Regions from separate parts of the Bacillus sp. 41-22 genome, predicted to be linked through region 2. Evidence: a T-box and tRNA genes for the amino acid it is inferred to sense, from the RefSeq annotation. Region 2 holds a T-box; the other holds one or more tRNA genes.
The links. The T-box of region 2 lies ahead of lysS (lysine--tRNA ligase). A T-box ahead of a tRNA ligase gene usually reads a tRNA of that ligase, here a tRNA-Lys.

Region 1 (3,399 bases), 2.4 Mb from region 2:
AGAAGATTTAAAGCGTGGTATGGAATTAGAGGGAACGATCCGCAATGTTGTTGATTTCGGTGCCTTTGTTGATATTGGTGTGAAGCAAGATGGTTTAGTACATATTTCTAAACTAAGCAAACAATTTGTAAAGCATCCATTAGATATTGTATCCGTGGGACAAATTGTAAAGGTATGGGTAGATGATATTGATACGAAAAAAGGTCGTGTTGCATTATCAATGTTACCGATTGAATAGTAAGAAAAGAGAGCAGATGAAACTGCTCTCTTTTTATGAACTGGAAAGTTTAATTGATTATGAACTTTGATGTATTTTACTATAATAAAACCAGCATTCATTTAGTAACTTGATTTGATACCGGTTTTTCTCGAAATATGCACGTTGCATTTGTTTCTTTAGCCACGTGGGCATAGGAATCCCTCCTTGTTTAATCCTGCTCTCAAAAAAAGTAGCTCCTTTTAGTTAAAGTAACTTTGATGAGAGGTTGGTGAGTGGATTTCTAGCAATGCTGCATTTTTAGAAATCACGCTTCTTGAATGAGGATGGGTATATGTACTATTTACTATATGTATAAGAAGGGAGAAAAGTGTGGAAATATTTTTTAGTTTAGGAGGAATGAGAATGGATGAGCAAGAAATTCAGCGGTTAGTGGAAGAGGTATCGTTACAATGCTTTGGAATGCCGTTTTTACATAAAGCGATGTTTAATAGTAGGTTACGTACAACTGGTGGGCGCTATCTATTGAAGAATCATAATATAGAATTGAATTATCGATATTACGAAGTATATGGAAAAGAAGAGTTAGTCGGGATTGTTAAACATGAACTTTGTCATTATCACTTACATATCACAGGAAAAGGGTATAAGCATCGAGATAGAGATTTTCGGGAGTTATTAAAGAAAGTAGGTGCACCACGTTTTTGTAAACGAATGATTAGTGAGGAGGAAACGAGAGTTTCTATGTATGAATGTATGGGGTGTTCTTTTCAATATGTAAGAAGACGTCAAATAAATACACAAAGATATGTATGTGGAAAGTGTAAAGGACAACTAAAACTGGTAGTGAAAACATCTTGACAGTGAAAACGCAATCCAGTATATTATAAACATGTCACGTTTGCGCAAGATGTTGTGAAAAAACTTCTTGACTTACGATGAGAATTTTTATAAGATACAAATTGTCTTCATTATTCCGCAGTAGCTCAGTGGTAGAGCTATCGGCTGTTAACCGATCGGTCGTAGGTTCGAGTCCTACCTGCGGAGCCATACAGAGAAGTACCCAAGTGGCTCAAGGGGCTCCCCTGCTAAGGGAGTAGATCGCTAACGCGGTGCGAGGGTTCGAATCCCTTCTTCTCTGCCATACATATTGGCCCGTTGGTCAAGTGGTTAAGACACCGCCCTTTCACGGCGGTAACACGGGTTCGAATCCCGTACGGGTCACCACTTCGGAGGATTAGCTCAGCTGGGAGAGCACCTGCCTTACAAGCAGGGGGTCGGCGGTTCGATCCCGTCATCCTCCACCATATAAATTATATAAATAATATTATCGCGGGGTGGAGCAGTACGGTAGCTCGTCGGGCTCATAACCCGAAGGTCGCAGGTTCAAATCCTGTCCCCGCAACCAAATGGTCCCGTGGTGTAGTGGTTAACATGCCTGCCTGTCACGCAGGAGATCGCCGGTTCGACCCCGGTCGGGACCGCCATTTTAACTTCTGCTATATAGCAGTTGTTTTTTATTGGACATTATGGTAAAATAACATTTGTCTTTGAAAAGAAGATAACTATTTCGATGGGCTATAGCCAAGCGGTAAGGCAACGGACTTTGACTCCGTCATGCGCTGGTTCGAATCCAGCTAGCCCAGCCATTTACGAGCCATTAGCTCAGTTGGTAGAGCATCTGACTTTTAATCAGAGGGTCGAAGGTTCGAATCCTTCATGGCTCACTTTTGTTTTTTCCGCGCGGTCGTGGCGGAACGGCAGACGCGCTAGGTTGAGGGCCTAGTGGGGGAAACCCCGTGGAGGTTCAAGTCCTCTCGGCCGCATCAAAAAATCTTTTGAAAAGTACTTGCATTTGAAAATGTAGTATGGTAAGATAATTGAGTCGCCAAAATACAACGACGAAAAAACATCATGAATAAGCGCCCGTAGCTCAATTGGATAGAGCGTTTGACTACGGATCAAGAGGTTAGGGGTTCGACTCCTCTCGGGCGCGCCATAACGGGAAGTGGCTCAGCTTGGTAGAGCACCTGGTTTGGGACCAGGGGGTCGCAGGTTCAAATCCTGTCTTCCCGACCACGCGGGTGTAGTTTAGTGGTAAAACAAGAGCCTTCCAAGCTCTGGTCGAGAGTTCGATTCTCTTCACCCGCTTTTAGTTCTTTGAAAACTGAACGAAACAAACAACGTGAACGTCAATTTTTATTTTTAGATGCTAGACAAACTAACTTTATTGGAGAGTTTGATCCTGGCTCAGGATGAACGCTGGCGGCGTGCCTAATACATGCAAGTCGAGCGAATGGATTAAGAGCTTGCTCTTATGAAGTTAGCGGCGGACGGGTGAGTAACACGTGGGTAACCTACCCATAAGACTGGGATAACTCCGGGAAACCGGGGCTAATACCGGATAATATTTTGAACTGCATAGTTCGAAATTGAAAGGCGGCTTCGGCTGTCACTTATGGATGGACCCGCGTCGCATTAGCTAGTTGGTGAGGTAACGGCTCACCAAGGCGACGATGCGTAGCCGACCTGAGAGGGTGATCGGCCACACTGGGACTGAGACACGGCCCAGACTCCTACGGGAGGCAGCAGTAGGGAATCTTCCGCAATGGACGAAAGTCTGACGGAGCAACGCCGCGTGAGTGATGAAGGCTTTCGGGTCGTAAAACTCTGTTGTTAGGGAAGAACAAGTGCTAGTTGAATAAGCTGGCACCTTGACGGTACCTAACCAGAAAGCCACGGCTAACTACGTGCCAGCAGCCGCGGTAATACGTAGGTGGCAAGCGTTATCCGGAATTATTGGGCGTAAAGCGCGCGCAGGTGGTTTCTTAAGTCTGATGTGAAAGCCCACGGCTCAACCGTGGAGGGTCATTGGAAACTGGGAGACTTGAGTGCAGAAGAGGAAAGTGGAATTCCATGTGTAGCGGTGAAATGCGTAGAGATATGGAGGAACACCAGTGGCGAAGGCGACTTTCTGGTCTGTAACTGACACTGAGGCGCGAAAGCGTGGGGAGCAAACAGGATTAGATACCCTGGTAGTCCACGCCGTAAACGATGAGTGCTAAGTGTTAGAGGGTTTCCGCCCTTTAGTGCTGAAGTTAACGCATTAAGCACTCCGCCTGGGGAGTACGGCCGCAAGGCTGAAACTCAAAGGAATTGACGGGGGCCCGCACAAGCGGTGG
Region 2 (3,399 bases):
TTATGAACCTAGTGGTGATGAATGTCCGAAAATGTATTCAAGATAGTAAAAATTAAGCAACGCAAGTACTTATTCTATTGAGTACTTGCGTTGCTTTTAACTATATTTTAGAAATCTAATAATGTGACGAATTTTCTGGCGCCTACCACATGTATTAATAACGGTATACGTGGACCACTTGATTGATTCATAATGAGCCTATATAAAATGGTAAATAATTGTTTTTGATTTTCTTTCATTATTTTTTTATTTTCATGATGACAAATCGTATACAATTGCTCCATTAGTTTAGAATGATCGTTATTAGAACGAATTATTTTACAAACTTCTACTAGCCATTTTTTCTGCCGTTCATCTAATGTGTTATAAAACTCCGTATTTTTCTCTTTATTTACCGCAATTAATTTTTTAGATTGAAAGTTTCTTATCCAATACTCAGCACGATTACTTATCGCTATCATTTCAGGTAATGCATAGCTCCTATCTATTTTCTCTAATATATCTTGTAAAATAGATGAATCAAAATTTAATAACGGTAAAGTTCCTGCTACTTGATTAAACTTTGGATATTCTTTAAATAGGCTATCTAGTCTAGAAAGTTTAATTGCATCAAATAAATCTTCATTTTTGAGTGTTTTATTTTCATAACTATCCTTCAATCTCTCATACTCTGTATAATTGCGAATTACATCTTCATCAAGCCCAATGTGAAAAGCTGCATCAGGCTTATATTTTGCAAACATAAAAAGAATTACTTCTGGTACATACACTTTTAATAAGTCGCTAGGTGTAATACTATTCCCTGAAGAACTGGACATTTTTTCATGATGCCCTTTAATTCCAATGAAATCATAAGCAACGTATTGAGGGGCTTCACAATTAAATATTTTCCTTGCAATTTCTTTTGATACATTATAACTACCAGTTTCCGATGAATGATCTCTTCCGCCCGGTTCGAAAATAACATCCTCTATCATCCATCTCATCGGCCAATCGATTTTCCAATTCAGTTTCATTTGACTTGTATTTAATACGGATAATTTATTTTGATTTCCACATTCACAGTCATACCGAACTGTTTTTAATACTCCATTAAATTGTGTAATAGTTGTTGTATCTTTCCCGCAGCTCTCACAATATAACGTAACGGGATAAAAGTTTTCTCTATCTTCTTCTCTGTGTATTCCTGTTTTAAACCCCATTAAAATATCATATATTTCTTTTCTTTTATACAAAGACTCTAATATATTTTCGTTATACCTTCCGCTTCTATATTCAATATGTTGATAAATAAATTCTACTTCAATTCCAAATGCTTGAAGCGATTCCTCAAACTCTTTTTCAAAATGCTCTGCGTACGAGTTATGACACCCATACGGATCTGGAATATTACAGTATGGCATACCAATATATTTTGCAAAAGAAGGATCAATATTTTTAGGGACTTTTCTAAGCCTGTCATAATCATCCCATGAAAAGATAAAACGAGTCTTTTTCCCTAAATCTTGCAGAGCCCTTACAACGAAATAAGTCGTTACTATTTCACGGAAGTTCCCAATATGAACAGAACCAGATGGACTAATTCCAGCTGCACAAACAAAAGTTTCTTTGTTTGGATGTTTTCTAATTAATTCATGTGCTACTTCATACGCCCAATGCATATGCCACTCACCTCAATTGTATTTTTGTTTTCACATTTTCAGTTTTATACAACAAAAAAACCCCCACCCCCAAGATTATTCATCTTGAGGACGAGAGTTATTAGCTTCGCGGTACCACCTCAGTTTGTTAATACGTCACCATATTAACCTCTTCAGGTACGGCAAAACATGCTTAGACCCTATCTCTATAACGGGAGAACCCGTCGCACCATCCCTAAATGAATTAGTTCCTTGCGCAGCTCTAAGTCTTTTTTCATTAAGATGTATACCGCTCTTTCTCAGCTACCAGAGCTCTCTGTACGTATTCTTTCTTAACTACTCTTCTCTTCAATGCCATTTTGAATATTAGTTTTTACATATGATAATTTATAACGTATATATTGTAAAATTTTTCCGAACAAAAATATAAAACTACCTAAAAAAACATTTTATCGCTTCTAATTGAATTCTGTGGCTACACTCATCACAACAATATGTCCCTTTCGGTTTCTCTTTAAATCGCTTATATTTTTCACTTCCTTCGTATACTCGGAATATATTTTTACACGAAAAGCAAACAATCTCATAAAACAGCATATGCATTTTCCTCACAGTGTTTATACATTTTTTTAATAACTTGAAAAGGTCTGTTTTCGACATTGCAAATCTTAATAATCTCTCACAAAAGGTTTACCTCTATTCTTATCGAATTATATAAATATCTTATAAAGCGAGGTGAACATCTTGTTCAGTAATATAGAATTAGTTTTAGATGCTAAAGCAAGTTTAGCTGAAGGACCATGTTGGAATGAAAAAAAGCAGCTTTTATACTGGGTTGATATTATGGAGAAAAAACTATGCATTTATACCCCCGCTAATAATTCAAACCGAGTGATTGCCCTCAATCAGCAAATCGGCTGTGTCGTTCCATATCTAGATGATTTAGTACTTTTAGCTCTAGAAAAAGGGTTTTATTCTTTTAATCTAAATACAGAAGAGCTTACACATATTTATGATCCTGAACCACATTTAATAGAAAATCGTTTTAATGACGGGAAATGCGATCCGGCTGGCCGCTTTTGGGCAGGCACTACTGACTTATATGGTATAAGTGGCGCCGGTTCCTTGTATTCTTTAAATAATAATCTCCAAGTAGAGAAAAAGGTATCACATGTAAATACATCAAACGGCATAGCATGGTCTCCTGACGATACATACCTTTATTTTATTGATACACCTACAAAAAAAGTAGTCCGTTTTCATTATGATATACATACTGGTGTAATTAGCAATCCAACAGATGTTATCATCTTCCCTGAAAATGAAGGTCTACCCGATGGTATGACAATTGATGTAGAAGGTTGTTTATGGATTGCACATTGGGGAGGCTCGAAGATTACTAGATGGAATCCCTTGACTGGAGAACAGATTTTAAGTATTCCGATTCCTGCTTTATATGTAACGTCGTGTACATTTGGAGGACCTAATTTGACCGATTTATATATCACAACAGCCAGAACAAGAATGACTGATGCGGAATTAAAACAGTACCCACATGCTGGTGGTATATTTCGAATTCAAATGAATGTTAAAGGTTGTCCAACCTATTCATTTCGCCATGAAACTATTGGAGCTGAAACACTATGAACAGAATCGATTACATAAGACAAGAAGAGAAAAAGTATCACGATCTTTGCTATGAACAATACAAATTATTCGAAGCAGGATCTTGGCTGTATAAACCTGTTAAAACAGTTAT

Region 1: it has a tRNA-Lys gene. The T-box ahead of lysS (lysine--tRNA ligase) is inferred to sense a tRNA for this amino acid. The anticodon was not compared.

The regions. Positions count from the first base shown of each region.
Region 1 covers NZ_CP084035.1:248,435-251,833, forward strand. The annotation lists gene LCF45_RS01390 (Tex family protein) at 1-238, shown strand, start outside; gene cmpA (cortex morphogenetic protein CmpA) at 296-412, opposite strand; gene LCF45_RS01400 (SprT family protein) at 623-1,078, shown strand; tRNA gene LCF45_RS01405 (tRNA-Asn) at 1,193-1,267, shown strand; tRNA gene LCF45_RS01410 (tRNA-Ser) at 1,271-1,361, shown strand; tRNA gene LCF45_RS01415 (tRNA-Glu) at 1,370-1,444, shown strand; tRNA gene LCF45_RS01420 (tRNA-Val) at 1,449-1,524, shown strand; tRNA gene LCF45_RS01425 (tRNA-Met) at 1,549-1,625, shown strand; tRNA gene LCF45_RS01430 (tRNA-Asp) at 1,629-1,704, shown strand; tRNA gene LCF45_RS01435 (tRNA-Gln) at 1,792-1,866, shown strand; tRNA gene LCF45_RS01440 (tRNA-Lys) at 1,872-1,944, shown strand; tRNA gene LCF45_RS01445 (tRNA-Leu) at 1,961-2,043, shown strand; tRNA gene LCF45_RS01450 (tRNA-Arg) at 2,140-2,216, shown strand; tRNA gene LCF45_RS01455 (tRNA-Pro) at 2,220-2,296, shown strand; tRNA gene LCF45_RS01460 (tRNA-Gly) at 2,298-2,368, shown strand; rRNA gene LCF45_RS01465 (16S ribosomal RNA) at 2,445-3,399, shown strand, end outside.
Region 2 covers NZ_CP084035.1:2,637,421-2,640,819, forward strand. The annotation lists gene LCF45_RS13345 (cell wall hydrolase) at 1-46, shown strand, start outside; gene lysS (lysine--tRNA ligase) at 108-1,661, opposite strand; T-box leader at 1,745-2,001, opposite strand; gene LCF45_RS13355 (DUF2197 domain-containing protein) at 2,073-2,243, opposite strand; gene LCF45_RS13360 (SMP-30/gluconolactonase/LRE family protein) at 2,385-3,287, shown strand; gene LCF45_RS13365 (class I SAM-dependent methyltransferase) at 3,284-3,399, shown strand, end outside.